4 regions of the Pseudoalteromonas mucoides genome follow, and region 4 is predicted to be linked to each of the others. Evidence: predicted binding sites of a transcription regulator. Region 4 holds the regulator's gene; each other region holds the start of a gene.
The links. The regulator sigma-54, encoded in region 4, starts transcription at its own class of promoters, with help from an activator protein. The targets are predictions, from matches to a motif close to GTTGGCACGNNNNTNGNNT.

Region 1: a site for sigma-54 is predicted at 1,564-1,582, ahead of AAEU30_RS13660 (PspA/IM30 family protein). Genes of this name have one in related genera too.
Region 2: a site for sigma-54 is predicted at 4,685-4,703, ahead of AAEU30_RS19915 (EF-hand domain-containing protein). Genes of this name have one in related genera too.
Region 3: a site for sigma-54 is predicted at 3,704-3,722, ahead of fliE (flagellar hook-basal body complex protein FliE). Genes of this name have one in related genera too.

What each region holds. Positions count from the first base shown of each region.
Region 1 is NZ_JBMMUC010000012.1:4,380-12,119, reverse strand. It holds gene AAEU30_RS13675 (copper chaperone PCu(A)C) at 1-205, opposite strand, end outside; gene AAEU30_RS13670 (hypothetical protein) at 305-628, opposite strand; gene AAEU30_RS13665 (PspC domain-containing protein) at 640-843, opposite strand; gene AAEU30_RS13660 (PspA/IM30 family protein) at 855-1,523, opposite strand; gene dusA (tRNA dihydrouridine(20/20a) synthase DusA) at 1,783-2,715, opposite strand; partial or broken gene AAEU30_RS13650 (MarC family protein) at 2,947-3,039, opposite strand; gene AAEU30_RS13645 (transcriptional repressor) at 3,194-3,628, shown strand; gene AAEU30_RS13640 (chemotaxis protein CheX) at 3,710-4,177, shown strand; gene AAEU30_RS13635 (secondary thiamine-phosphate synthase enzyme YjbQ) at 4,174-4,602, shown strand; gene AAEU30_RS13630 (GGDEF domain-containing protein) at 4,856-5,944, shown strand; gene AAEU30_RS13625 (BaiN/RdsA family NAD(P)/FAD-dependent oxidoreductase) at 6,017-7,201, opposite strand; gene AAEU30_RS13620 (S8 family peptidase) at 7,515-7,740, shown strand, end outside.
Region 2 is NZ_JBMMUC010000023.1:14,587-22,326, reverse strand. It holds gene pepQ (Xaa-Pro dipeptidase) at 49-1,371, shown strand; gene AAEU30_RS19930 (YigZ family protein) at 1,429-2,043, shown strand; gene AAEU30_RS19925 (TrkH family potassium uptake protein) at 2,091-3,542, shown strand; gene AAEU30_RS19920 (flagellar brake domain-containing protein) at 3,624-4,304, shown strand; gene AAEU30_RS19915 (EF-hand domain-containing protein) at 4,766-4,978, shown strand; gene AAEU30_RS19910 (calmodulin) at 5,047-5,265, shown strand; gene AAEU30_RS19905 (EF-hand domain-containing protein) at 5,388-5,600, shown strand; gene AAEU30_RS19900 (DUF998 domain-containing protein) at 6,018-6,602, shown strand; gene AAEU30_RS19895 (OsmC family protein) at 6,618-7,082, shown strand; gene AAEU30_RS19890 (EF-hand domain-containing protein) at 7,567-7,740, shown strand, end outside.
Region 3 is NZ_JBMMUC010000004.1:56,374-64,113, forward strand. It holds gene AAEU30_RS05355 (sigma-54 dependent transcriptional regulator) at 1-286, shown strand, start outside; gene AAEU30_RS05360 (DNA-3-methyladenine glycosylase I) at 347-934, opposite strand; gene AAEU30_RS05365 (sensor histidine kinase) at 1,061-2,173, shown strand; gene AAEU30_RS05370 (sigma-54-dependent transcriptional regulator) at 2,170-3,591, shown strand; gene fliE (flagellar hook-basal body complex protein FliE) at 3,761-4,093, shown strand; gene fliF (flagellar basal-body MS-ring/collar protein FliF) at 4,114-5,829, shown strand; gene fliG (flagellar motor switch protein FliG) at 5,822-6,868, shown strand; gene fliH (flagellar assembly protein FliH) at 6,872-7,687, shown strand; gene fliI (flagellar protein export ATPase FliI) at 7,706-7,740, shown strand, end outside.
Region 4 is NZ_JBMMUC010000013.1:16,610-24,349, reverse strand. It holds gene mgtE (magnesium transporter) at 1-1,073, opposite strand, end outside; gene AAEU30_RS14580 (HPr family phosphocarrier protein) at 1,178-1,450, opposite strand; gene rapZ (RNase adapter RapZ) at 1,471-2,313, opposite strand; gene ptsN (PTS IIA-like nitrogen regulatory protein PtsN) at 2,334-2,786, opposite strand; gene hpf (ribosome hibernation promoting factor) at 2,791-3,078, opposite strand; gene AAEU30_RS14560 (RNA polymerase factor sigma-54) at 3,109-4,605, opposite strand; gene lptB (LPS export ABC transporter ATP-binding protein) at 4,674-5,399, opposite strand; gene lptA (lipopolysaccharide transport periplasmic protein LptA) at 5,396-5,923, opposite strand; gene lptC (LPS export ABC transporter periplasmic protein LptC) at 5,913-6,467, opposite strand; gene kdsC (3-deoxy-manno-octulosonate-8-phosphatase KdsC) at 6,464-7,015, opposite strand; gene AAEU30_RS14535 (KpsF/GutQ family sugar-phosphate isomerase) at 7,016-7,740, opposite strand, start outside.

The DNA of each region.
Region 1 (7,740 bases), on a different contig from region 4:
CATCTGCATTACCATGATTAACAATACTTAGGTAACCTACCGTCGATTTGCTGGCTGGCAAGAAGACTCTTACCTGCGCATTATTTACAATGATCTCACTATCCTCATCATGGTGATGATCTGCGTGTGCTTTTACCATTGACGGAAATAGGCTCATTACTAAAAGAGCCGATGAAAGCAATGTGATTAGTGGCTTAAATGTCATCTCTATCCTTGTTATAAAAAATCATTTTATTGGCTAAATTTAGCATAATTGTGAAAAAATAGTCAGTAAAATTAGCAACACCAGCACAGTTCGTAAAAATTAAGCCGCTTTTTTATTATCTGCAATAAGCCAACACAAGCAGACTATAAGCAATAAAGGCCAAGCTATCATTACAGAGCCAAACAATAATGCTAAGACCACGCCCACCCCAACAATAATACCTGCACCTAATAACCCAGCACTTACCAGAGCTATCACAGCAATTACAGCTACAACAGACAGCAACGCACCAAATAATTCAATACCTACCCAGCTTAAATCAGCAATAATAAGCGGTAGTTGCCATGAATCAAACTGCACCACCTGAAATGGGCTATATATTATAAATACGATTATTAATAAGCAAATTGCAATTATTTTCATGACTCCCCCCACTACGCCTTAGTATCTAAGCAAAAATGTGCAGCCAAATAACCGCCACCAATAAATAATGGAAATTGAATAAAGAGCAGAATAGTCACTAACCGCGTCGCCCAGATAGGAAAGTCAAACCGACGTGCAAAACCACTACACACACCCGAAATTTTTTTATTCAACGCGTCTTTGTACCAATTCTTTTCATTGTTATAAGTATTCATCATATTATCTCCTAAGCTGTTTGCTTCATTTTTGCTTTTAATGCTGCAAATTCTTGCTCTAATGCTTCATCTTTAACGAGCGCATCGATTTGCACTGCTGTGCTACTTTGCGTTTTAGTCATATCATAAGCATCAACTTGTGACTCTATTGACTCAACACGGCGCTCAATAACATCAAAGCGGGATAGCGCATCTGCTATTTTTTCACTATTTAATTGATGATTAACACGCATTCTGGCATCAAGTAGGTTATGAACTTTTTGCAAGCTTGCCTGCTTTGCTTTTGCCTCAGTCAATTTACTTTGTAAACGCTGGGCATCGTCTTGAAGTTTCTTCAGTGAATCGGCTAATTTAACAAGCTCTAGCTCAATAGCTGCAAGCTCATCGCTTACATGTTGTTTTTCTTTTAATGCCGCAGTTGCAAGGTCATCCCTTCCTTTTGCCACAGCTAGCTCTGCTTTAGTTTGCCAGCTATCAATGCTAACTTGCTTTTGTGCTTGTTCACGCTTTAATGCCTTTTCTTCACATAAAATTACGGCTGCTGTTGAGCGACATTCATCAAGTGTTTGTTGCATTTGTTGAATAAGTAAGTTTAATAATTTTTCTGGATCTTCAGCTTTATCTAACGCCGAAACTAAGTTTGCTTGAATAAGATCTGTAACGCGGTTCATTATGCCCATGATTATCTCCTGTTGATGATGGGTGATTACAATAAGTAGATTCCAAGACTTATGCCAAGTTAATCAAAAACCCATAATAAAATTAAAAATCAACAAGTTAAAATATAATACAGATAAATTCAGATGACTTTTAGCTGAACATAAAAGTGTCAAATTGACGAAAAAATTAATATTTTGACTAAAATTTGAGATCAAAAAAGCCGCATTAAGCAGCTTTTTGACTCGGATGATGACGCTAATTAATTTGAATATAAATTAATTATTCAGGAACGAAACTTAATGCTTTATCCATTACTGACAAGTCCGCTTGTTTACCATGGCCATTTTCAGACAAGTGACGGCGAAAGCCTCGAGCGCCTGGTTGACCTTGAAAAATACCTAGCATGTGGCGTGCGATATGCCAAAAGTTTGCACCTTGTTGCATCTCTAACTCAATATAGTCATACATTGAACGTACTACATCATGGCGAGATAAAGTGAAAGGTTGCTCATTATAAATGGCTTCATCAACTTCGCTAAGAATAAACGGGTTACTATATGCCTCACGACCAATCATAATTCCATCAACGTGTTCAAGATGTGTTTGGCTATCAGCAATTGTTTTTACGCCACCATTTAAGCTTAAATGTAACTGAGGATAATCTTTTTTAAGTTGGTAAACACGTGGGTAATCAAGAGGAGGAACTTCACGATTTTCTTTAGGGCTTAGGCCATTTAGCCACGCTTTACGAGCATGAATGATAAAGTCATCACAGCCAACCTTGTGGCTAGCTTCAATCAACTGACATAAAAACTCATATGAATCTTGCTCATCTATACCTATGCGGGTTTTAACCGTTACTGGTATATTCACTTCGGCCTTCATTGCTGCAACGCACTCAGCTACAAGTTGCGGCTCACCCATTAAACACGCACCAAACCGTCCGTTTTGAACACGGTCAGACGGACAGCCAACATTCAGATTGACTTCATCATAACCACGTTCTGCTGCCAACTTAGCGCATTTAGCCAGCGCTTGGGGATCAGAGCCTCCCAATTGCAAAGCAACCGGATTTTCATGCTGATTAAAATGAAGATAATCACCACGACCAAACAAAATTGCGCCCGTAGTAACCATTTCTGTATAAAGCACTGTGTGCTTTGTCATTTTACGATGAAAAGTACGGCAGTGGCGATCTGTCCAATCAAGCATGGGGGCAACAGAAAAGCGTCTATTCAAAGTAAAATCCTTAGGCAGCAAAACAACATTAAAAGCGCTGCATTTTACACAAATAGCGCTAGCGCTTCAATGATAAGCTCTTCGTAAATAAGGGGAAGCTAAAATAACTGTTTATCTGTTTTCTTTTACTAGGTTTTCGTAGTTAATACCAGCAAGTTCAACGTCCATGAAATCAAGTTCATTAAAATTATCAAACTACAATCTAGATAAAATTAACCCCATACTCCGACTAATTATACTTGTTCCACTATCTCTTATTAATTTATGAACATGAGTCGCTAACCGCAATAAAAACAGGGACCGTACCTATTGGACCAATAACTGAAAAAAAGATAAATATCGCTAAAAATTAATTCAGAGCTAGACTTCCTAAAATAAAACTGTCTAATAAAAACGCTGCAACTACAACACAATATGTTAGTATATCGTGGTAGCGTAAGGATAAGAGCAGATGAATATAGAATCACTCGTTAGTAAAGCAAAACAAGTGTGTGACAATCGTGGTGCACGATTCACACCAATCCGTGAAAAAGTATTTCGCCTTCTAGCAAGTGCGCAAGGTGGTGTTGGTGCCTATGATTTATTAGAGAAATTAAAACTCACTGAATCTGGGGCAAAACCAGCGACTATTTACCGAGCTCTTGATTTTTTAGCCGAGCTGGGTTTTATTCACAAAATAGAAAGTACAAATGCATTTATGTTGTGCCATCATTTTGATCATATTCATCCGGTGCAACTTTTAATCTGTGATAGTTGTGGCTTTGTTAAAGAGCTTCATTCCACTGTTATATCACATGAGCTAAATAGCTTAGCCGGTGAAAGTGGCTTTGTTGTTTCAGGGCAAACTATTGAAGCACATGGTAGATGTGCATCTTGTATTGAATAGTTTTGTGCAGCGGTAAAAATAGCCGCTACACTTAAATGTATAATAACAGTGTAACTGTAAACCTTAAGGGATAATTTAAATATGAATGTAGAGTTCATCAATCCTTTTCTAGCATCATTATTAAATGTATTGAGCACCATGGCGCAAACAGAGTTAAAGCCAGGCAAGCCTAGAATTAAAAAAGATGAAATTGCCTGTGGTGATGTTTCAGGGCTAATCGGTATGGTTGGTCCGCAAACCAGAGGCTCATTCTCGATTACTTTTGACGAAAGTTTAGCGCTTACCATTATGGAACGAATGCTGGGTGAACGTCCTGACTCTGTCAATGAAGAAGTAACTGACATGGTTGGTGAAATTACCAATATGGTAACAGGTGGTGCAAAAAACCTACTTGGTGAAAAAGGCTATGACTTTGATATGGCAACACCTATTGTAGTCTCAGGTTCTGAGCATACTATTACCCACAAAAGTGAAGGTGCCAAAATATTAATCCCTTTCACTTCAGACTCAGGTAATGCAAATATCGAAGTTAGCTTTGATAAACTATGAGCTGGCTACAAAAAAGCATTAATTTGAAACCTCGCTCGCGAGGTTTTCATCTTATTGACGACGAAATCACTTCAAAACTTCCCGAATTAACCAATTATAAAATAGGTTTACTCCACCTATTTATACAACACACCTCTGCAAGTTTAACAATCAACGAAAATGCAGATCCCACCGTACGTATGGATATGGAAAGCCACTTCAATAAATTTGTACCTGAATGTCAATCTTACTATCGCCATGATTATGAAGGTGATGACGATATGCCAGCCCATATTAAGGCAAGCACCTTAGGCTGTGAATTATCGCTCCCTATTAACAATGGTCGCCTACAGCTCGGTACATGGCAAGGTGTTTACCTAGGTGAACATAGAGATCACGGCGGAAGCAGACGCATCATTGCTACTTTGCAAGGGCAACAGCGATAGTATTTAAAACATGCGATCACTAGAGTAAAAAGCAATAAAGTTGAGTAATATAGATTAAAATTTAAACCTTCACATTTTCCCCTTACTTTGCATATACAATCAGGTAAAAGTTTTTGCTTTTATTATGCAAGCAAGTTCCAGACCAGCGTATTATTATTGGCCGATAATAATTGAAGCGTCCAAAAACTATAATAAAAGCCTAATATAAGTAATAATCAGTTATAGACGCTTCTCAAATTGAAGGAACAGTGGCATGCTCGATTTTTGGTACAAAAAACTACCAAAACACCCAAAAGATCATAAAGACTTTTGGCGTACAAAGTTAATAGCTCACACTTTGTTATTGGCAAGCTGCTACTTTGTAATTTTAACTTTGCTGAATATCTTCTACTTTGCAAGTTACGATATTGCTTTATTTGATACTGTTGGCCTTTGTATTACATTAGCTGTTTATTCATGGTTTACTAAAACTGCTGATGTAGATATGGCTGCTTGGGCCGTGGCTATAATCATCGTTAGCTTAATTATGCTGTTTGTGATTTCAACCAGCGGTCGGGCCCACACTTTATTTTGGGCTACTTTAATCCCTCCTTTAACATTTTTTTTAGTAGGAAGAACTTGGGGCAGTGTTCTCAGTGGCATTGCTTTTTGTATTTGTGCTTATCTTACCTACAAACAACAACAGCAAGTCATTACTATAGGGCTCGGCTCTTTATTTAATGTGATTGAAGTGAGTGTTGCACATATTATAATTTTTAGATTTTACGAAAAAACTCGCTTTTCAGCTTACCAACATCTACAAGCTCGTAATATTGAAATTCAACATTTAGCCGAAACCGATAAGTTAACAGGGCTGTATAATCGACAAAAGTTTGATCAAACTTTATCGCTGTTATTAGCTGATAATAAAGACGCTACAACATCTAATAGCTTGCTAATTTGTGATATCGATCACTTTAAAAATATAAATGATACATATGGCCATCTAGCCGGAGATAATATTTTGAGTACGTTTGCCACTGTGCTCAAACACAAAATGCCAACCAATTCGTTAATTGCACGTTGGGGAGGAGAAGAGTTCACAGTTATTTTATCCAACACAACTCTAACTGATGCTGCAGCACTAGCTCATGAACTGAAAAAATATATTAGTGAGCAAAAATTTGAAGATTCATTTTTCACTATAAGTATAGGTTTAACAGAGCTACACTGCGATGATACTGTAAAAAGTTCTCTAGAAAGAGCTGACAGCGCACTCTTTACAGCTAAAAGCAATGGCCGTAACACCGTTTATTATAGTGATAACAATTTTAAAATTGTGGCCTACCCTAGCGCCTCGTAGGAGAGCGCTTTAGCGCCGATTGGCTTTAACGCACACCCAAAATCATCACGGCTGAAGCCATTCCCCAATTTCCTAACAATACTGCCCTGCTGCAAAGCCGCAGCTCCAAGCATACTGGAAATTATACCCGCCTAGCCAACCCGTTACGTCTGTTACTTCGCCAATAAAATACAAACTTTCAGCTTTTTTAGCCTCAAAGGTTTTTGAACTAAGTTCATCAGTATCTACTCCGCCCAAAGTAACTTCTGCGGTCCGATATCCCTCAGTGCCATTTGGTTTGATTTGCCAATTATGAATATACTGAGCTAGTTCATCTATTTGGCTATGAGTGAGCTGATTAACATTACAATCAGGGATTGCTTTACTGTCATGTAAAATTTCAATAAACCGTTTTGGTAAAATAGCCGACAAACTATTTTTCAATGACTTTTGCGCTTGAGTTTCTCGCCATTGTGCTAGCAGCTCTTTTAAATCAACGTCAGGCAATAAGTTAATTGTTACCGCCTGTCCCGCTCGCCAAAATGAACTTATTTGTAAAATGGCTGGGCCCGATAAACCTCGATGAGTAAAGAGTATGTTCTCTTTGAAACTCGTGCCATCTTCACTACTCACCACACAGGGAATACTAATACCAGACAAGCCATCAAAGCGCTCTTTATCGTGTTGGTGCAATGTAAATGGCACAAGTGCGGCCATTGTAGGTAAAACGTTCAAACCAAACTGCTCAGCAATTTTATAGCCTATGGGACTAGCGCCCAGTTTTGGCATGGTTAAGCCGCCAGCAGCAACCACTAGAGATTCACAATCGTAAGCGTTTTGCTCAGTGGTTACTCGGTAGCCACTATCTGTTCTTTCAACATTTAATACTTCATTACGAAGCGCTATATTAACACCCGCCCACTCGCATTCAGTAAGCAAAATATCAACAATATCTTGAGCGCTGTTATCACAAAATAACTGACCTAGCGTTTTATGATGATAAGCCAAACCATGACGGTCAACCAACTCAATAAAATCATGCTGGGTATAACGACTTAGACACGATTTTACAAAATGAGGGTTACCACATAAATAGTTCTCAGGACTCGCATTTTCGTTAGTAAAATTGCAGCGTCCACCACCGCTAATGAGAATTTTACGACCCGGCTTTTTGCCCATATCAAGTACTGTAACGCTTCGGCCACGGTAGCCAGCTTGCGCTGCACACATTAATCCAGCGGCTCCGGCGCCAATCACTATTACATCAACTTGGGTCATTTAATTATCTCGAGCAAAATTTTCTAGATTATAACAAATTTAGAGCAATACCATGAGTTGAATTTAATTACTGTGTTATTCGCAATAAAATAAACAAATAACTATCAACACACCAAAAGCCAGCACTTTGTAACTAACACCCAATAAAAAACAACAACTAAATGCTCATTTAGCCATATAAGCATCTCTATATAACCAAATTCGAGATAATCATAATAAAACGTTATTTTAACTATTTTAACAGATCATTTACTTTTGTTCCCCTTCACGATAATTCATTGCGAAGAAAAACCATAACAATCTAGGGATAATTATGACAACTACAACAGGTTTCAAAAAATGTGCGATAGCACTTACATTAGGCACACTCTTTAGCGCAACCACCAGTATGGCAAATCCAAGTCAAGCAATTATGCCATCAATGGCTGAAACAGCGGCAAAACTTCAAGGCCAAGACCCTTTAGGTACTCGCTTTATTATTAAATATAAAAACAATAGTAGCGAAATGGCAACACTTTCTACCGCAGATACCAGCCCAC
Region 2 (7,740 bases), on a different contig from region 4:
GTCTATGGTAGACTCTCGCACAAGTTAAATTTAACAGATGGGTTTACTATGGATAAATTAGCCGTTTCATACGCCGAACATATTGCAACACTGCAACAGCGTACGCGTACTATTATTGATCGTGAAGGTTTAGAAGGTTTAGTGATTCATTCGGGCCAAGCTAAACGCCAGTTTTTAGACGACATGTATTACCCGTTTAAAGTTAATCCTCATTTTAAAGCTTGGTTACCGGTCATCGATAACCCTCATTGTTGGATTGTGGTCAATGGCAGTGATAAGCCAAAGCTTATCTTTTATCGTCCGGTTGATTTTTGGCACAAAGTTCCTGATGAACCACGAGATTTTTGGGCTGATTACTTTGATATTGAACTTCTTTTAAAGCCTGATCAGGTTGAGAAGTTATTACCGTATGATAAAGAAAAGTTCGCTTATATCGGGGAATATCTCGAAGTAGCGCAAGCGCTTGGCTTTAGCGTTATGAACCCAGAGCCGGTTATAAACTATCTTAACTATCATCGTGCTTATAAAACACAATACGAGCTTGAATGTTTACGCCAAGCAAACCGTATCGCGGTAGATGGTCATAAAGCAGCGCGTGATGCTTTTTTTGCTGGTGGCTCTGAGTTTGATATTCAACAAGCCTATTTAATCGCAACACGTCAAAGTGAAAATGAGATGCCGTATGGCAACATTGTTGCACTTAACGAAAATTGCGCTATTTTGCATTATACGCACTTTGACCCAGTAGCACCTAAAGAGCATAAATCATTTTTAATTGATGCTGGTGCTAACTTTAATGGTTATGCCGCAGATATTACCCGTACTTATGACTTTAAAAAGTCAGGTGAATTTGCAGATTTGGTTAAGGTTATGACTGAGCATCAAATTGCCTTAGGCAACGCCTTAAAGCCAGGCTTATTGTACGGTGAGTTACACCTTGATTGCCATCAACGTGTGGCACAGGTATTAAGTGATTTTAATATCGTTAAGCTACCAGCTGCTGAAATTGTTGAGCGCGGTATTACATCTACCTTCTTCCCGCATGGGCTTGGCCACCATCTTGGCTTGCAAGTTCATGATATGGGCGGTTTTATGGCAGATGAGAAAGGCGCCCATCAAGCGCCACCAGAAGGGCACCCGTTCTTACGATGCACTCGCTTAATTGAAAAGAACCAAGTGTTTACCATTGAACCTGGATTATACTTTATTGACTCACTGCTAGGTGATTTAGCGCAAACTGACAACAAACAGTTTATTAACTGGGAAAAAGTTGAAGCGTTTAAACCATTTGGCGGTATTCGTATAGAAGATAACATCATCGTACACGAAGATAGCTTAGAGAATATGACGCGCGATTTACACTTAGATTAAGTTGTAAGCTAGCGAGAGAAGGGGCCTGTTGGCCCCATTTTTTTGGTTAAGTAAAATATGTCAGAATACAAATACCCTGCAGATGATGTGTTTCATCAAGAAGAAATAAAAAAAAGCACGTTTATTGTGCATATTGCACACACCCCGGATTTAGCTGCTGCCAAAGCATTTATAAAAAATATTGAAGAAAAGTACGCCGATGCTCGACATAACTGTTGGGCTCATGTTGCTGGAAACCCAGGAGGGAGCCATGTATATGGCTTTTCAGATGATGGTGAGCCAAATGGTACTGCAGGCAAACCTATGCTTAATGTTTTAGTTGGCTCTGGTTTAGGTGAAGTTACCGCTGTTGTTACACGTTACTTTGGGGGGATTAAGCTGGGTACCGGCGGCTTGGTCCGTGCTTACGGTGGCTCTTTAAATAACGCTTTAGCAAAACTAGACACCGTGGTGAAAGTACCTAGTATCGAGTTAACAGGTTGTACTGATTACAGCGTTCAAGGTGCTATTGAGCAATTATTAAAAACAAAATACCAAGTACTTAATATCGAAAAACAATTTACTGCTAATATTGAATGGACTATTACTATAGATAGCCGTGAAGCTGCACAAGCCATTAAAGATATTTATGATTTGAGTCATGGTGCGGTTGAGTTAAAAGTTAAACAGTAAGACAATAACCAACAGTTAATAAAAATACCTAAATAAGCGATAGCTAAATGCAATTTCGTACCATAATAAAAATTCTAGGCCAACTTGTTGTACTGTTCAGTATTACCATGGTGCCGCCAGCGGTTGTATCGCTCATCTACAAAGATGGGGGTGGTGTACCATTTGTATTAGCATTTATTTTTAGCGTTGTTATTGGCTTAACTGCATATTATCCGAATCGACAAGAGCATGGTGATTTAAAAGCCCGCGAAGGATTTTTAATTGTGGTGCTTTTTTGGTTAGTGTTAGGAGCGTTTGCTTCTATTCCCCTTATTTTCTTACAAGAGCCCAACTTATCGCTGGCTGATGCGGTGTTTGAGGCATTTTCTGGCCTCACTACAACCGGGGCTACAGTTCTAACAGGCATAGAATATTTACCTAAGTCGGTATTATTCTATCGCCAACAACTACAATGGCTCGGTGGGATGGGGATCATCGTACTTGCTGTTGCTATATTACCAATGCTTGGTGTTGGTGGTATGCAGCTATACAGAGCTGAAATACCCGGTCCAGTTAAAGACTCAAAAATGACCCCGCGTATAGCTGATACAGCTAAGCACCTTTGGTACATTTATGTATCGTTAACTATTACATGTATGCTGGCGTATTGGGCTGCAGGAATGGATTGGTTCGATGCTATTTGCCATGCATTTTCTACTATAGCGATTGGTGGTTTTTCCACTTATGATGCATCAATAGGGCACTTTGATAGCCCGCTTATTAACTTTATTTGTGTGGTATTCTTAATTATTGCTGCCATCAATTTTACGCTTCATTATGCTGCCGTTTCGAGCCGAAACTTAAAAATTTATATTCGAGATCCTGAATTTAAAGTGTTTTTGTTTATTCAATTGGCATTAGTTGTTGTGTGTTTTACGGTATTGTCGTCGAATAACATTTACGCCAATGGCGATGAAACCCTGGATCAGGCTTTATTCCAAGCTGTATCTATGAGTACCACCGCAGGGTTTGCCACAGATACCTTCTCTGCATGGCCATTGTTTTTACCTATCTTGTTAATTTTCTCTAGTTTTATTGGTGGTTGCGCGGGTTCTACGGGGGGGGGAATGAAAGTTGTGCGCGTGTTCTTACTTTATTTACAAGGGGTGCGTGAGCTTAATCGGTTAGTGCATCCGCGGGCAATCTACTCAATAAAGTTAGGTCGAAAAGCACTTCCAGACAAAGTTGTTGAAGCTGTATGGGGGTTTTTCTCCGCTTATGCGCTCGTGTTTGTCATCATAATGTTAGCCTTGATGGGCACTGGCATGGATAACATTACTGCCTTCTCAGCAACGGCAGCCTGTTTGAATAACTTAGGGCCAGGGCTTGGTGAAGTTGCTAGTCATTATGGTGCCGTGAGCGATGCAGCTAAGTGGCTATTAACCATAGCTATGGTGTTTGGTCGATTAGAAATATTTACGCTATTAGTATTGTTTACACCAACATTCTGGCGAGGATAGTTCAGACTTTAGGGTTATCGCTGTTCTATCTCTATTTAGGTTAATATAAATACTCTATTATTTAGAATGTGGTGAAAGGGAATGCCGAAGACGAAGTTGCAACTTAATTTAGAAAAGCTCGGTAAAATTACTGCGGGAACACTTGTCGATGTTGAAATACTGACACCTACAGACAGCAAGCGAGTTAAAACTGAATTTGTAGGGCTTCTAAATAATCGTTTTATTGTCCTAAATTACCCATCAGTCAGACGTTTACATAATGCAGGCGAATATCTCAAGGATGGTGTAGTGCTTATCATTCGAGCTGTACTTGAAAGTGGTGGAGGGCAGGTTATTGCCTTTCGCCAACAAGTCATGTCTGTTGCATCACACCCCGCCAGGCTAATTTTTTTAAACTTTCCGACTCAAGTACAACTGTTTAGTTTGCGTTCACACACCCGTATACCGACTTTATTACCTGCAGAAATTAAACTAAGTGATGAACGCCAGTGGCTAGGGGTTATTAAAGATATCTCTGCGACAGGAGTCATGTTTGAAATTAAAAGCAAAGAAGACTTATCCAGCCTAAAAAACACTCAGTGCAATATCTTACTTGATAAAGAGAATAAGGGGATGAGAGAGTTTAGTGGGCAAATATGCAGTGTTCGTAGTTTAGCGACTCAGGTGCAGTTTGGTGTGCAGTTACATGCAAGTGAAGATGAAATGAAAAAGTTTATGAAAGATCACTTTATCGACCTCTCCGTGTTAGAACCTTTGGTTTAAAATGTCTTTGTTGATATTCGCTATTTTGCAACAAGCGGGTGAATATCTTGAAATTAGGCATTTAACTTTCCCCTTTATTATCGCTATATAATAAATTAGCTATTAATTATCAGGTGGTTATAGTTCCTATTTGATATTTAATAATATCGATTAATTTATTTTTTTATGCTTCATTCGTATATTTAACAATCCTCTTTCAACTTTAAAAAATCATAGACGTAGATTTTGTATCATCCCAGAACATTCTAAGTGTTTGATTTTAAATTGAATTTAATTTTTCTTGTTGTTGCTGTTGCAAAAAGGCAACAAAAATACCTACCAAAAATGACGAAACAATCAAATGCTAATCTTAATCACTTGATATTAAATGTGTTTTTAATGTTGGCATTGAAGTTGTAATAGTCATATTACAACAAACGAAACGCGAGTTAATCGCAGCCATAACTTGAAGGAATATAATTATGAACACGTTAAATAAAACATTAGCACTAATCGCATTAGCTTCGTCATCAGCTGCATTTGCAGGGACAGACTTTGATACGTTGGATATCGATGGCAGTGGCGCAATCAGCCAAAGTGAAGCGTCAGTAGATACTGAGTTACTAAGCAAGTTCGCAGAGCTTGATACTGACCAAAATGGTGAGTTATCAAAAGAAGAGTACTCAAAAGCTTAATTCTTTTGCAATGGAATGTTGAAAAGGATTTCTTAAATATTTAAAACGGCAATGAAAGGAGCTTAGTAATGAGTTCATTTAGCAAAGCAATAGCACTTATAGCGATAACTTGTTCATCATCTGTATTTGCATTTGAGGCATTAGATTTTAACACCCTAGATGTAAATGATGATGGTGCGATTAGTTTGGTTGAAGCCAAAGAAGATGCTGAGTTATTTAATCAATTTGCACAGCGTGATGCTGACCAAAATGGTGAGTTATCAAAAGAAGAGTATTCAAGAGCATAACTGAGTTTATCCTGAGTTGCCAAAGACAACCTAAGTGGGCAAGGAGCTCACGATAAAGGATAACAAGGACAGTGATACTAAATTTTACGCATTTTTTTGATAGTACATTGAAGGATTATATTATGAATACATTAAACAAAACATTAGCACTTATTGCACTAGCATCTTCATCTGCGGCTTTTGCAGCTGTAGATTTTGATGAGCTGGATATTGATGGTAGTGGGGCACTTAGCCAGCAAGAAGCATCAATGGGTGGCATTACATCAGCAACATTTTCCGAGCTTGATACCGATGGCAACGGTGAATTATCAAAACAAGAGTTTGATAACGCATAAGTTTAGGCTGTGCTTACTCGAAATGGATTTTACCCTAAACTAAAGCAGCCAACCCCGGGCTGCTTTTTTCATATCTAATACGCAAAGTATACAAGGTCACTGAACGAGTTTATTATCATGGTAGTTTGACTACACATGGAAGTAAATTATGTTTGAATTTTTAGCTTATGCCCAAGCCACCTCAAGATGCAGAATTCAGCGTTTCACAGGGGCTTAATATCAAGGCGTTACTTTGCAAGAATGGTCATCCCTTTTAAGAAGTAACAACGATGGGAGTAAGTCCCTGTGAAGCGCCCAAAGGGTTGGTTTAAAAGCGATTTATACTGCGTTATTGATTTTAACAAGGGAACAACCATTATTTGCAATCAATGCCTTGCCTAAATCGCTTTTAATTCCAACTGAAACTCGCATCTTGAGGTGGCTTGGGTATATACTGCAATTATCGCAAGTATTTGGATTGTAATTGGTGTTTTTACAGTCGCTAAACTCTACCCTAGTTATAGCCATAATAAACAGTTTTGCAGCGAGCTTGGCGCAGCAGGAAGTGCGACAGAAAGATTATCTCCCCTTATAAATAACTACCCTTTAGGCATACTTTTTTGCGCTTTTGGTTGGTATGTCATTAATCTTGAAAATGCACCTATATTAGTTGTTTTAGTGGGCTGGCTTTCTATTGTTCATGGTATAGGAACTTGGGTTGCTGGGTATTTCCCAATGGATGCAAACCCTTATACTGAATCACCTACTGTAACTTGCCAAATCCATTCTTGGGCCGGGTTAGTAATGTTTTTGTCGCTATTGATCGCGCCAATTTTAATCGCGATAAGTGATTACTTACCCATAAGCTTTAGAGTATTTTCAGCCAGTACTGTTTTCGTCACTTGTTATTTTAGCTTCAAGCTAACTAAAGCATTTAAACAGCGCACAAATGCTGGGACTTATCAAAGGTTAGCATATGGTGTGCAGTTGATTTGGTTAAGCGCTTTTTCTTTAGTGATATAAATTTAAGGAGTTTTAATGTCTGAGTATAGTGCGAAAGTGACTTGGTCACGCGGTGTTAATGAATCGTTTATAGATAATAAATATAGCCGAGGTCATCAGTGGCAGTTTGATGGAGGAGCTAACGTTGAAGCCTCGTCATCGCCACATATTGTGCCTTTACCTTATTCAGTTGCTGCAAATGTTGACCCAGAAGAGGCTTTTATAGCCTCACTTTCGAGTTGCCATATGTTGTTCTTTTTATCCATCGCTGCAAAAAAGCGGTTTGTGGTTGACAGTTATATCGATAATGCTGTTGGAGTAATGGAAAAAGGGGCTGATAACCGTATGGCCATGACTGAGGTTGTGTTAAAGCCGTGCGTTAAGTTCTCTGGCGAGCAAGCAACAGTCGAGCAGCTTGAAAAAATGCATCACCAGGCACATGAACTTTGTTTTATCGCAAACTCGGTAAAGACCAAAGTAACTATTGAGGTTGTTTTGTAAAATAAAGTGCAGTGATTTAAATCACTGCTTTCGCTTATTTGCAACAAACCTTACGGTTTACACAAATACGCCGAATTAATTTGTAGGTTTTATAAAAATAAATTTAATAGTTCAATTTAATCAATATGTTAAAATATTAAATTAATTTAATAAACTTTCTCAAAAAATGCTGTTCAGCAAGCGTTTATCTCTATTTTAGTTAATAAAACCATTTTAATTATCCCTTCTTCAATACTGTGTCTTTTTTATTAAATCTAACCAACTGAAAATAAATGCTTTTATTTTTGTTGGGAGAGCGGTGTTGCTAAACAGCAACACATTTTTTAGTGAATAGTCGTTATTATTGCTGGTTTTTACCTCAACCATATGTTTTAAAAGGTTTTATTAATCTTGGCATCGAAGTTGTAATACTTAACTCGAACGAAACGAAAACGTGGTTAAGCTTTTAATCGCATCGTACATAAACTTTGAAGGAAGATTGATTATGAACACATTAAATAAAACCTTAGCACTTATCGCACTAGCTTCTTCTTCAGCGGCATTTGCTGCTACAGACTTCGATACGCTTGACGTAGATGGTAATGGCGCAATAAGCCAAAGCGAAGCATCAGTTGATGCTGCATTAATGAGTAAGTTTACAGAGCTGGATACAGACGGC
Region 3 (7,740 bases), on a different contig from region 4:
ATACCCTGAAGAACTGATGGAACGTGACGCGTTTAATGATATTTTTAGTACGGGCTTTAGTGATTACGATGAAGAGCCTGAGATTGAATTAGCTTCGTCTGATTCTGGGTTATTACCTGACGAAGGTATTGAATTAAAAGACTACTTAGCTGAGCTTGAAATAAGCCTTATTACTCAAGCACTAGAGCGTTATGATTACGTAGTTGCTCGCGCCGCTGAGATACTAGGGGTAAGACGCACAACCCTTGTTGAAAAAATGAAAAAATATAACCTATCACGAGATTAATTCGCGATAGGTTAAAATCTTTAACCTAGTACCTTTAGCCTAGTGCCTAACACCTACCCCTTAATATTTTTCAATAATCTCAGCTTTTCTAAAACAATCATTACTGTGATCGTTAACCATACCGCATGCCTGCATGTGCGCGTAAACCGTCGTTGGGCCTAAAAACTTAAAGCCTCGTTTTTTCAAATCTTTTGCGAAAGCTGTTGATGCTTCAGTTATGGCGGGATAATCACTTAATTCATTTAGATTACTAACTTGTGGCTTATTGCCGACAAACTGCCATTGGTAATTACTAAAACTACCAAACTCTTGTTGAATTTCTAAAAAGCGCTTTGCATTGTTGATTGTTGCACTGATTTTTAGCCGGTTACGCACAATACTCTCATCGAGCATTAAGCGCTCTATATCGGTTTCACTAAATGAGGCTACGGTTTTAACATCAAAATTTGCAAACGCGCGGCGATAGCCATCACGCTTTTTTAATATGGTGTACCAACTAAGCCCCGCTTGGGCTGATTCGAGCGTTATAAACTCAAATAACTTTTGGTCGTCATACAAAGGGACTCCCCATTCTTCATCGTGGTAGGTTACATAATCTTGTTTTGAAGTATCAAGCCATGGGCAGCGACACCGTACATTTTTAGTCATTGTGTGTTTTCCTTGTGTCAGTTTATTGTCGCCTTAATTTAAAGCTAAGTTCATGAATTTTAGTTAATATAATTTTGGTATAGATCGTGCATTTAACACCGTAGAGAACCTTTATGAGAGTTTACTATGGCACTTGCAAACGTGTTGAAACCACAATTTATCACAGCTAATCAATATAACCCATGTCTTCAACAAGAAGAGTATGTGGGAGAGCTTAGTGAGCTTCGTCAACAAGCGAGTTGGCTGAGCCATTTGGTTGATACCATGCCTGCTGGTGTTATAGTGCTCGATGGTCGTGGCATGATTGCTAAAGCTAATCAAATTGCAATTGATATGCTAGGTGAACCGCTCGAAGGCGAGAAATGGTTTAGTATTATCCAGCGCTCTTTTCGTCCTCAACAAGATGATGGCCATGAAGTTTCATTAAAAGATGGTCGATTAATCAAGTTAGATATTACGGCATTGGCACCAGAGCCTGGCCAGCTAATACTCATGACTGATTTAACCGAAACACGGCGCTTACAAACGCGTGTGGCTCACATGCAGCGCTTAAGTGCGTTAGGTAAAATGGTGGCTTCATTAGCACATCAAGTTCGCACCCCGTTATCTGCAGCTATGTTATACGCGGCTAATTTGGGCTCTAAACGTTTACCTGAGGCTTCACGTGGTAATTTTCATACAAAGTTAATGTCGCGCTTAAAAGATCTTGAAACGCAAGTGAATGACATGCTGCTGTTTGCAAAAAGTGGCGATCAACAAGTTGTCGAGCAAGTGTCTATGCAGCAGCTTCTTAGCGAAGTAAAAGCGGGTTCTGATGCGATGGTTGTACTTAATAATAGTGAGCTTGATGTCAATTTACCTGAGCCTGATATTACGATTATGGGCAATAAAACCGCGTTAGCCAGTGCGATACAAAACTTAATTCATAACAGTATTCAAGTTATTGGCTCAGGTGCCTTAGTGCGTGTAAATGCAATTAGAGATAGCCATTTAGACGACCATGTGCGTATTAGTGTGTGTGATAACGGCCCCGGAATAGATATGGCCCAAGCTGAAAAACTATTTGAACCGTTCTTTACCACTAAAAGCCAAGGCACGGGTCTTGGTTTAGCTGTAGTCAGCTCTGTAGCTAGTGCCCATCAGGGCAGGGTTGAAGTTGCCAATAAAACTCAAGGCGGAGCATGTTTTAGCATATTACTGCCTATTTGTACTGATTCTAAACCGGTGGAGGCATTATGAGTAATAACACTATTTTAGTTGTTGAGGATGACGCAGGTCTTCGTGAAGCATTAATCGATACTTTAGAAATGTCGGGCATTGCTTGTGTTGCGGCCGATAGTGCAGAGCAAGCTATGTTGCTGCTAAAAAAAGACAGTTTTTCTTTAGTGGTGAGTGACGTACAAATGGGCGCAATGAGCGGACTCGATTTATTACGTAGCATTAATTTAAATCACCCTGATTTACCTGTTTTAATGATGACAGCATATGCAACAATAGATGATGCCGTAGAAGCTATGCGCTTAGGTGCCATTGATTACATGGCAAAACCATTTGCACCTGAAGTACTATTAAATATGGTGAGTCGTTACTTGCCAGAGCCAGAAAAAGAAACTGACGGTCCCATTGTTGCAGACCCATCAAGTATTCAATTATTAGAGCTTGCCAGTAAAGTGGCAAAATCTGATGCCAGCGTCATGGTGTTAGGCCCAAGTGGTTCAGGTAAAGAGGTATTGGCTCGTTATATTCATGATAAATCAGAGCGTTCAAATGAACCATTTGTGGCAATTAACTGTGCTGCCATACCTGAAAATATGCTCGAAGCTACTTTATTTGGTTATGAAAAAGGCGCATTTACAGGGGCTATTCAGGCATGCCCAGGTAAGTTTGAACAAGCCCAAGGTGGTACCATACTATTAGATGAAATCACCGAGATGGACTTAAGTCTTCAAGCAAAGCTGCTACGTGTATTGCAAGAGCGTGAAGTAGAACGTTTAGGTGGGCGTAAAACAATTAAGCTTGATGTGCGAGTACTTGCAACTAGTAATAGAGATTTAAAAGATGCTGTAAGCGAGCATAAGTTTAGAGAAGATTTATATTACAGACTCAATGTATTTCCGTTAATGTGGCGACCATTATGTGAGCGTCCTGGTGACATTATAGTGTTAGCAAAGCATTTAATTGAACGTCATTTAACTAAAAGTAAAGAATCACTCGCGCAGCTTAGTGAAAAAGCACAACAAAAATTACTCTCTCATGCATGGCCGGGCAATGTGCGTGAGCTCGATAATGTGATTCAACGGGCGTTGATCTTACGCCAAGGTGAAGTCATCGATGAAAGTGCTATTTTCATTGAGAATTTAACTGCCACCCCGTTTGTAGGTAAACCAGCTACAACGAATGAAGCATACTATGATGCCGTTGCTCCAGCGATTGCTGCAAAAACTGAGTCGGTAGAGCCTGTGGGTGAGTTACCAAGCCTAGACTCTGGTACTTATAAAGATGAACTCAAAGACAAAGAGCATCGTATTATTTTGGAAACCCTTACCCGTTGCCAAGGTAAGCGTAAAGACGTAGCCGAAACTCTTGGCATAAGTCCTCGAACACTACGTTATAAATTAGCACAAATGCGCGACTTAGGAATTGCATTGCCAGCCTAACCCCTCAAAGAGCTTCACAACAATTATAACGCTCAGCGGTGCTGAGCGTTATAATGTCAAAACTCTGACATTGAAAATAAACGATAACCTATTGAATTTTATATTTTTATTTTCTGGCACGTTTTGTGCTTTATTAAGTTATTAGTAAAGTGCAACGTCAGAGATAATTATGAAAATTCAAAATAGCGCGTTATTCCAAGAAATGCAGTCTATGGCTCTAGAAGCAGGCCGTAGTAACACCAGCAATGTAATTCCAACGCAAGCACAACCCACTTCGTCTGCACAATTTGGTGACTTATTAACGAATGCACTCGATACAGTTAATAATCATCAGCAAGAAGCAAAACAAAAAGTAACCGCGCTTGAAATGGGCGACCGAAATGTCTCTCTTGCTGAAGTGATGATTGCATCACAAAAGTCATCGGTTGCTTTTGAGGCGACAGTGCAAGTGCGTAATAAGCTTGTTGAGTCTTACAAAGAAATCATGAACATGCCTGTTTAATTAGGTAGTGGAGAATTATTGTGGCGCAATCTAATCAATCAACAGACCTTGCATTAGCAGGTGGCGGTATCGACCAAAGCGATAACGACGATCAACAAGAGCAAAAGTCAGGTTATTTAAGTGCATTAAATGGTGTTGATGTACTGCGCCAAGTCACTTTGATCATCGCCCTTGCTATTTGCTTAGCTATCGCAATTTTTGTGATTATTTGGGCTCGTCAGCCAGATATGCGTCCGCTAGGTAAAATGCCCACGGAAGAATTAATCCAAACTCTGGATTTTTTAGATGCACAAAAAATTGAATATGAACTAGATGGCAATGTCATCTCAGTTGCAGAAGGTGAGTACCAGAATATAAAACTGCTAATGACCCGTGAAGGGTTAGACCAAGCACCCAGTTCTGGCACTGATATTATAATGCAAGACATGGGTTTTGGTGTGAGTCAACGCTTAGAGCGTGAGCGCTTAAAGCATGGCCGTGAACAGCAGTTAGCACGTACTATCGAAGAATTAAAAAATGTTACACGTGCTAAGGTATTACTCGCCATTCCAAAAGAAAATGTATTTGCTCGTCGTGAAAAAGAGCCCTCAGCTACCGTGGTTTTAACACTAAAACGTGGAAGAATGCTGGATAGTGAAGAAGTTGATTCTATTGTTGATATTATCGCATCAGCGGTACAAGGGCTTTCACCAGCGCGAGTAACGGTAACGGATCAAAATGGTCGCTTACTAAATTCAGGCTCACAAAGTTCGTTAGCAGCACGTTCACGTAAAGAATACGATATTGAACGCAAGCGTGAACAAGAGTATCTACAAAAAATCGACAGTATTTTAATGCCAGTTGTGGGTATGGGTAACTATACTGCACAAGTTGATTTAAGTATGGATTTTAGTGCAGTCGAAGAAACACAAAAACGTTATAACCCAGACTTACCAGCAGTACGCAGCGAAACAACCTTTGAAGAAAATAACATTGGTGGCCTTGCGGTAGGTATCCCTGGTGCATTGACCAACCAGCCACCAGTCAACTCTGATATTCCAGAAATAGCAGGGCAAGGGGGCGCGGGTACGGCCACATCCCCGAGCCGAAGTCATAAAGAAGCAACTCGTAACTATGAGCTTGATACTACAATTTCACATAAGCGTCAGCAAACCGGTGTAATACGTCGAATTAGTGTATCAGTTGCAGTGGATTACTTACCCACAGTGGGCGAAAACGGTGAAACGACTATGGTGCCGCGTTCAGTTGAAGCGTTGTCAAATATCCGTCGTTTATTACAAGGTGGTGTTGGTTTTGATTTACAACGTGGTGATGCATTAGAAGTTGTCACTGTCCCATTTGTTCGTGAACAACTCGATGTTCTTGAAGAAGTACCGCTTTGGGAGCAAAGCTGGTTTATGAAGGTTGTGCGATTAGTCTTAGGTGCTTTAGTAATTATAGTGCTAATTATGGCCGTGGTTAAACCTATGCTGAAACGCTTAATTTACCCAGATGACACGCTTGAAGAATATGATGATGATGCATTAAGCTCAGGTGTTGATATTGGCGATAATACGCTAGATATGCTAAATAAAGACTTTGATTCTGCTTCGGTTGGCTTCTCAAGTGATGGTACACTACAGTTACCAGACTTACATGGCGACGAAGACTTACTTAAAGCTGTTCGTGCCCTTGTAGCAAATGAACCAGAACTATCCTCACAGGTTGTGAAAGCGTGGTTAAGCGAAGATGACTGATCAAGATTTAGAACAAAAACAACTACCCGCTGCATTTGATGTTGATAAACTAGATGGTGTAGACAAAGCGGCCATCTTACTGTTGAGCTTATCGGAAGAAGATGCAGCGCAAATACTTAAGCACTTAGAGCCGAAGCAAGTGCAAAAAGTAGGTATGGCAATGGCGGCAATAGATGATTTGTCGCAGGCTAAAATAAGCGCTGTACACAACTTGTTTATTGAACAAATACAGAGCTTCAGTACTATTGGCTTCCAATCAGAAGACTTCATCAAAAAAGCACTTACTGCTGCATTAGGTGAAGACAAAGCCGCCAGTTTAATAGACCAAATAGTCATGGGTTCAGGCGCGAAAGGCTTGGATTCATTAAAGTGGATGGACTCAAAACAAGTAGCTAATATTATTCGTAATGAGCATCCGCAAATTCAAACCATTGTTCTGTCATACTTGGAACCAGAGCAATCTGCTGAAATCTTAGCGCAATTTCCAGAAAAAGTGCGCTTAGATTTAACCATGCGTATTGCTAACCTTGAAGAAGTTCAACCTGCAGCACTGCAAGAACTTAACGAGATCATGGAAAAACAATTCGCAGGTCAAGCCGGTGCACAAGCTGCGAAAATGGGCGGCCTGAAAGCTGCTGCTGATATAATGAACTATCTAGATACCAATGTTGAAGGTCAACTCATGGACTCTATCCGTGAGCATGACGAAGAAATGTCACAACAAATTCAAGATTTAATGTTTGTATTTGAAAACTTAATGGATGTTGAAGATAGAGGCATACAAGCTATCTTACGTGAAGTACAACAAGATGTACTGATGAAAGCGATTAAAGGCACTGATGAAGCATTAAAAGATAAAATATTGGGTAATATGTCAAAACGTGCTGCCGACATGCTCGCGGATGACTTAGAAGCGATGGCGCCAGTGCGGATCAGTGAAGTAGAAGCTGCACAAAAAGAAATACTATCAACAGCTCGCCGTTTAGCTGATTCAGGTGAAATTATGCTTGGTGGCGGCGGTGGCGAGGAGTTCTTGTAAACCATGAATAAACCTCGCTCAACTCAAGGTCGGCCATTGCATGCAAATGAGGCGGTTGATGAGTTATTAGAAAACTGGCCTATCCCAGATGTAACCCAAGATACACGTAAATACGATGGTCGTTCAACGGCATTTGGTACGCCACTCGCGGAGCTTTACAAAAAAGAAGTTAAAGAACCGATTGAAGAGCCTGAAGCCGAAGAAGAATTACCCAATTTAACGATGGCTGAACTGGAGCGTATTCGCCAAGATGCGTATGAAGAAGGTTTAAAGCAAGGCCATGAACAAGGTTATATTGATGGCTTTGAAAAAGGGGTATCAGAAGGCAAAGAAGCAGGTTACAAAGAAGGTGTGGAGCTGGGTAAAACTCAAGGCCATGAAGAGGTTAAGCCATTAATTGAAGAGCAGTTAACGGGCTTAAAAACACTGCTTGATAGCTTAACAGCCCCCCTTGATAAAGTTGACGAAGATGCGGAAAAGCAATTAATTCAACTGGCGGTGATGCTGGCTGAAGCATTAATTTATCAAGAAGTTAAAGCCTCGCCGGATGTGCTCTTACATAGCTTAAAACACGCTATTGATGCGCTCGGTGAGCAACAACAAAGTGTACGTATTCACCTAAACCCTGACGATATCGAATTAGTTAAAAGTAGCTATGGTGAACAAGCGCTATCGCAAAGTAATTGGCAACTTGTGCCAGAGCCGACACTTGAGCGTGGTGGTTGCCAAGTTAAAACACCTCAATCATCCATTGATATGACGATGAAAACCCGCGTCAAAGAAACGTTGGATAGTTTTTTGCATAGTAGTGGTATCTAACCCAATAATTGGTTTGCAATGAGTTCTCAACTTCGGCCATTAAGCGAACGCTT
Region 4 (7,740 bases):
AAAAAGCGTTGGTTTGTTTGATTGATGTGACCCACAGCAATACCACGGATCACTAAAGTTAAAGTTTGGCTACCTGCTACGCCCCCCATTGAAGGCACTATACCGTTGAGTACCGCTAGGATCGGCAATATAGCCAAGGTATTTTCGAAAAAACTCGCTACAATAGCGGCCAGAAGCGCTGTTAATAAGTTTACACCTAACCACACAGAACGTTTCTTCGAGCTTTTTAAGACGGGAGCGAAAGTATCTTCTTCATCATCGAGACCGGCTAAGCTTAACAAGCTGTGTTCAGCGTCTTCACGGATAACATCAACGATATCATCGATTGTGATACGGCCAAGCAAATGGTCATTATCATCAACGACTGGTGCTGATATCCAATTGTGTCGCTCGAATAGTTGGGCAACTTCGCTTTCATCCATGGCGATTGAAATTGACTCACAGTCTTCATCCATTAAGTCACGAATAATTTTATCTGGTGGGTTAGTCAAAAGCGTTGTTAGTGACATAGCCCCGAGAAAACAATTATGTTTATCTACAACGTATAGATCATCGGTGCCTTCAGGCAGCTCTCCGCGTAGGCGTAAATAACGAAGCACCACATCAATAGTAACATCAGGACGAATTGTTACTGTGTCCGTATTCATTAGGGCACCAGCAGAGCGCTCTTGATATGAAAGTGCCTGAGTTGCACGTTCTCTATCTTGGGTATCCATAGCTCCAACAACATCTTGGTAGACGGTGTCTGGTAAACTACGTAACACCTCCCCAAGATCATCATGGCTCATGTCTTCTGTTGCCGCAGCTATGTGCTCCGGCTCCATTTGCGCGATGATACCTAATCGTACGTCTTCAGAAAGCTCCTCTAAAACATCACCTTGAACATCAGGATCAACTAATTGCCAGAGTAATTTACGGATCTTATGCGGGGATGATTCGAGTAATAGTGCTGTGTCACAAGGAGCTGTTTTTGCCAACATTCGCCTAACTTGAACAAATTGACCACTATTGAGTGACTTGGTCACTTGTTTTAGTTGTTGTAGTGGGTAATCTTGTTCAAAAGCTTCAGGCATTGGCGTCCTTAGGTTACAAATTTTATTGGGTAGGGCGATAGCAAAGTAGACTTTATATACTTGCTTATCTTTATTCAGTTTAACGCAATTTTAAAAATAAATCGCTATTCGTGCTCGTGAAAACGTTGTTCGATTAGCTCACCAATGGCCTCTAGTGCAGGCTTGGCATCCGGTCCTTCGCATACGACTTTAACTTCTTTGCCTTGACTGCTCTCAAGCAACATTAAAGCTAAAACGCTGTCTCCAGCGGCTTGTTTATCGTCTTGGTATAGGGTAATCGTCGCATCGAACTTCAGCGCGAGCTGGGCTAAAACGCTGGCAGCTCGTGCATGTAATCCTAACTTATTCTTTATTAAAAAAGTGTCTTCTAAATGCATATCAAAGCCTGTAGCAGGTATTATTCTTGTTCACGGTGGCGGATTTTTACATTGCTATGACTCATTGCAAAGCTCTCACCTATAGTTTGTGCTAGATAAACAGATCGGTGTTGACCACCAGTACAACCAATTGCAATTGTGAGATAGCTGCGGTTATTGCGCTCTAAATGCGGTAGCCAGGTTTGCACAAATGTTTGAATTTGCCATGTAAACTTCTGCACAATACTGTGGCTAGCTAAATAATCTTTTACTGGTTGATCTAGGCCTGTTAGTGGCTTTAGCTCAAGCTCCCAATGTGGGTTTGGTAAAAAGCGTGCATCGAATACGTAATCAGCTTCTTTAGGAATACCGTGCTTAAAACCAAAGGACTCAAAAGTGATAATCAACTTTTTATCTTTTTTTCCTAAGATTTTTTCGCGAATTGATTCAGCTAGTTGATGAACGCTTAAGTCAGTAGTATCAAGGATAAAATCAGCACGCGTGATCAATACATCAAGCAATACTTTCTCTTGCTTGATAGCCAAATCAAGGGGTAAAGAGTCTAAAGATAATGGGTGTAAACGGCGCGTTTCTGAAAAGCGCTTGATCAGTGTTTGGTCGTCACTGTCTAAATAAAATAAAGTCGGGTTTGCAAAGCCAGGTAAATACTCAAGGATGTCATTAAACTCTTCCTGTTCTTTTGGCAGATTGCGCACATCAATACTAACGGCTGTTTTATCATAGTTATCAGAAACGCTTCGTACGAGTGAAGGCAGCAAGTTCACAGGAATATTATCAACACAATAATAACCCAGATCTTCTAATACGCGAAGGGCAACAGATTTACCAGAACCCGAGCGCCCACTGATGATAATTAACTCCATGTAATGACTCCTTCACTTTCTTATGACTGCTCGACAATAACTTGGTATAAGTCGTGGTCTGATTTAGCGCTACGTAATTGTTTACAAAAATCTTTATCGTTAAGTTTATCAGCAATTGTGGCCAAGGTCTTTAAATGAAGTTGACTCTCACCATCAGGTACGATGAGTGCCACAAATATATCAACAGGACGATTATCAATCGCATCAAAATTAATGGGCGTTTCACTCACTAGTATCAGTGCTAATGGTGTATCAACACCAGTCATTCTACCGTGAGGTATAGCAATTCCACGGCCAATACCCGTGCTTCCTAGTTTCTCTCGATTAAGTAGCGAGTTAAGAATTTCTTGTTCTGAAAGGTGAGGGAGTTGTTCATGAGCCAACTGGCTAATAAATTCTAAAATTCGTTTTTTGCTATTAAAAAGGACCGCAGCTTTACTGCAGTCCTTACAAGTAAGTGAACTTAGTTTCATAATATTAGTGTCGAGCGTGCTTCTCTTTGTGTTTGATAACTTGACGGTCTAGTTTATCTATTAGGGCGTCAATCGCAGCGTACATGTCTTGGTGTTCTGTTGAAGCAAATAAATCAGCACCACTGAGGTGTATTGTGGCTTCTGCTTTTTGGCTTAGCTTTTCTACGTCTAAAATGACGTGCACGTTGTTTATATGATCAAAGTGCCTTTCAAGCTTTGCAAACTTATTGTGTACATAGTCTCTAAGTGAATCGGTAATTTCTACGTGACGACCAGTTAAATTCAGTTGCATAAGCATTTTCCTTCTTTGTTTTTTTACGCCTTAAATCAAGCTCTTTCTTTGATTTGACGGTGGAATAGCCAGTGACTCGCGATATTTTGCGATTGTACGTCTAGCTACTTTGATACCTTGCTCTGCCAATATATCTGCAATTTTGCTATCACTCAATGGTTTCGCTGAGTTTTCTGCGCTAATTAATTTTTTGATTAATGCGCGGATCGCTGTAGACGAACATTCCCCACCGTTTTCAGTGCTTACATGACTTGAGAAAAAATATTTTAACTCAAAAATCCCTCTTGGGGTGTGCATGTACTTTTGGGTGGTAACCCGTGAAATGGTTGATTCATGCATCTCGACCATTTCAGCAACATCGTTTAATACCATAGGGCGCATTGCCTCGGGACCATGTTCAAAGAATCCTTGCTGCTGTTTAACGATGCAGTTGGTTACTTTGAGTAATGTGTCATTACGGCTTTCTAAACTTTTTATAAACCACTTTGCTTCTTGCAAGTGGGAGCGAATAAATTGGCTGTCGCTACTCGATTTAACCGAGCGAGACATAGCTGCATATTGGCTGTTTACTCTAATTTTAGGCATGCTATCGGGATTTAACTCAACAACCCAACGGCCTTTGATTTTCTTTACTGAGACATCTGGAATAACGTATTCAGATTCTTCACGTACAATACTATCCGCAGGCTTTGGGTTTAGACTGTGGATGAGTGTCATCACTTCTTTAAGCTCATCTTCCTTAAGCTTAGTCTTTTTCATCAAAGTTCGGTAGTCGCGACTGGCTAATAAATCGATATGTTCAGTTAAAATCATTTTTGTTTCGCTAATCCAAGGAGTTGCGGGGTCAAATTGATTTAGTTGAATACATAAACATTCTTGCAAGCTGCGTGCGCCAATACCAATTGGGTCAAACAGTTGAATACGTTTTAGAACCGCCTGAACTTCATCAAGCTCAATTTCTTCTTCGTTATTATCTTTATTTAGGCTTTCAGCAATGTCTTCACAGCTTAAGGTTAAAATACCTGAGTCGTCGATAGCTTCGACAATGGCAATCGCAATCGCCTCGTCGGTCGGACTAAATGGGGTTAGCTGTAACTGCCACATAATATATTCATGCAAGGTTTCGGTTGAAGCCCCTTGATAAATAGATTCATCTTCAGGCATCGGGCCTGATGAGCTGGCAGGAGCGGCGCTCATGTACTCATCCCAGGTCACATCCATAGCCATATCGTCACTTACGGTGTCTTTATTAAGTGCTTCACTGCTTTCTTGTTCGTATTCGCTTGGTGTCTCATCGGCAGAAGCACTTACTGTGACGTCTTCGGTATCTTGTTTTTGTTCATTTTTGCCAGCCGTTTCGTCACTAAACTCTTGCTCTTCAACTTCAAGCAATGGATTGCTGTCGAGTGCTTCTTGAATTTCTTGCTGGAGATCCAATGTACTTAGCTGCAATAAGCGAATTGCTTGTTGCAGTTGTGGAGTCATTGTAAGTTGCTGGCCCATGCGCAGCTGGAGTGATTGCCTCATTTATCTCTAACAATCCTTTTATTGTGTTGTCATAATTTAGTTTAGCAGATAGTTAGCTGAGCGTTGCTTTATAGCCTAAATTGCTCACCCAGATATACATCGCGAACTGTTTGGTTGGCAAGTACATGCTCAGGAGTTCCTGATGCAATTAACTCCCCATGAGAAACAATGTAGGCTTTTTCGCAAACATCAAGGGTTTCTCTTACATTGTGGTCGGTTATAAGTACGCCGATACCACGGTTTTTAAGGTGCTCGATAATCTTCTTTATATCTAACACTGAAATGGGATCAACGCCAGCAAAAGGCTCATCTAACAGAATAAATTTAGGATTTGCGGCTAAAGCGCGCGCAATTTCAACTCGACGGCGCTCACCACCTGACAATGCCATACCTTGGCTGTCGCGAATGTGTTGAATGCTAAATTCATCAAGTAGGCTATCTAAGGCTTCTTCACGGGCTGTTTTGTTTAGCTCTTTACGGGTTTCTAAAATCGCCATGAGGTTTTGGTAAACGGTCAATTTACGAAAAATAGATGACTCTTGTGGTAAATAGCCAATTCCTAAGCGAGCACGGCTGTGCATGGGTAATAATGTAATATCGTTATCATCAATACTAATTTTACCTTTATCGCTGGGCACTAAGCCAACAATCATATAAAAAGTAGTGGTTTTGCCTGCGCCATTAGGGCCTAGCAGACCAACAATACTCCCAGCGCTAACTTCTAAGCCAACACTTTTTACAACTTGGCGGCCCTTGTAGCTTTTTGCTAAAAACTCGGCTTTTAATGTACTCATAGCTGGCCTTTTGATTTTTTGCTATCGACAGGTACTAAAATTGTATGCACGCGGTCATTTGAGTCTTCGCCTCTTTCAGCACTTATTAGTTGCTGTTCCATATCGTAGGTGATGCTTTTAGCGTTAATTTTTTGTCCTGCTTGGGTTACTTTCGCGTTGCCAATTAAAGTTAACAGGCGCTTTGCTACATCGTAACGAACTTCGTCAGCACTGGCGCTCATTAGGGTGCCATCGGCTTGTTTTTCTTCAAAGTATGCAGGTTTGCCAGTGGCCACGAGTAGCTGTTTGTTATCGCCTAAGTCTTCACGTTTATGTACTTCAAGGCGATCTGCTTTAATACGGCGGTTACCGTGGATAATTTCAACGTTTTTTTCAAAAATACCGACATTAGATTTAAGTTGAGCTTGTTGTTTATCGGCGCTGATTGAGACCTGATCGGCCGGTGGCATTGTATCTTGGGCAAAGCTCGAATATGCAATGAATAAGCTTGGTATTATAAGTAGGTTGGCAAGTTTATTGGTCATAATATATGGTTCGCGTATGGTTAATTAGTTCAATTACTTCGGCTTTTAAATCGGCTTGTAATCCGCGCCCAGTAATTTTTAAATTTGGGCCGACTAACTCGACTGGTTGCTCTGAACTCATGGTTTGAAGTTCAATATCAACTTGAATGTTATCGGCATTAATATGGTCTATCATGGCATTGTTTGTGAGGTTTTTCGCCGTCACATTGCCTTCTAAAACCAGCTGGTTATTTTCATACAATGTGGCTTCTGCTGCATTAATTTGCCACATTTGTTCTTGATTGTATAAAGTGAAAATAGGCTCTTCAAAGTAAGTGAACCCTAACTGCTGATATAATTCCATTTTTGCAGCGGTGACTTTGTGGCTTATTTTACCTTGCTCATCAAAGGCTGTTTGTTTTAAAGCCACAGCGGTGTAATCGGGCTTGGCAATAACATCTTCTTCAACGAGCTGCTCTATGTTTGTTTGGTTAAAATATGGATACCAAAGCCAAACCATACAGCTTATAAATAATACGCTTAAAACTAAACGCGCACTATTCATGAGCTGGTTCCTTCGCTGGTTAGCGATTTTTCGTTTTCAAGCATTAATAAATCAGTGAGCTCTCTTACAGCGCCAAACCCACCCGGTAGCATAGTGGTATAATGCGATACGCGTTTGATTAACGGGTGTGCATCGTTCACCGCTACTGCAAAGCCAACTTGCTCCATAACAGGAAGATCAGGGCCATCATCGCCAATATAGGCGATTTGCTCATCGGTTAAGCTCAGTTTATCTTTAAGCTCTTGATAGGCTTGCAGCTTATTTTCTTGGCCTTGATAAATATGTTGTACTGTTAGGCTAGTCATTCGCTGCTGAACTATCTGTGAATGACGTCCAGTGATAACAGCAACATCAAAACCGCTGTTGATTAGCGCTTTGATGCCAAAACCATCTTTGGTATTAAATGCTTTTAATTCTTCGCCTTGATTACCTAAGTAAATTCGACCATCAGAAAATACGCCGTCAATATCACAGATAAGCAATTTAATTTTTTTAGCGCGGGTTTGAGCATCTAAGCTCAGTGGCTGGTATAAGTCAGCAAATTGCATTTATAACACTCCTGCTTTGAGCAAGTCTTGCATATTTAGTGCACCAATGGGGTGACGATTTTCATCAATGACAATAAGACCGTTAATACGTTTACGCTCCATAATATTAAGCGCTTCGGCGGCAAGCATGTCCGCAGTTGCCGTGGTACACGAACGTGTCATGACTTCACTGATAAGTGTGCTATGTATATCGATACGTTGCTCTAAAATACGACGTAAATCACCGTCAGTGAACAAACCATTAAGTTGGCCAAGGTTGTTTACAATTGCTGTCATGCCTAGGCCTTTGGCTGACATTTCTATTAAAGCGTCTTTAATGCATTGGGTGTCTTTAATAATAGGCGTTGAGGCGCCATCATGCATTAAATCTTTTAAGCACAGTAATAAACGTTTGCCTAAACTGCCGCCTGGGTGTGATAGGGCAAAATCGTCGGCTGTGAAACCTCGTGTCTCAAGTAGGGCGACGGCTATTGCATCTCCCATTGCAAGTGTTGCTGTGGTGCTGGCTGTTGGTGCAAGGCCAAGAGGGCAAGCTTCTTTAGATACTTTAATGCATACATGAGCATCAGCCCAATTTGCCATTGACGATGTTGGGTTGCTGGTCATTGCGATCATTTTAGCGCCAATGCGTTTAATCACTGGGATTATATTGAGCACCTCACTGGTTTCGCCAGAATTAGATATCAGCATGACTACATCACCACGGGTGATCATACCTAAATCAC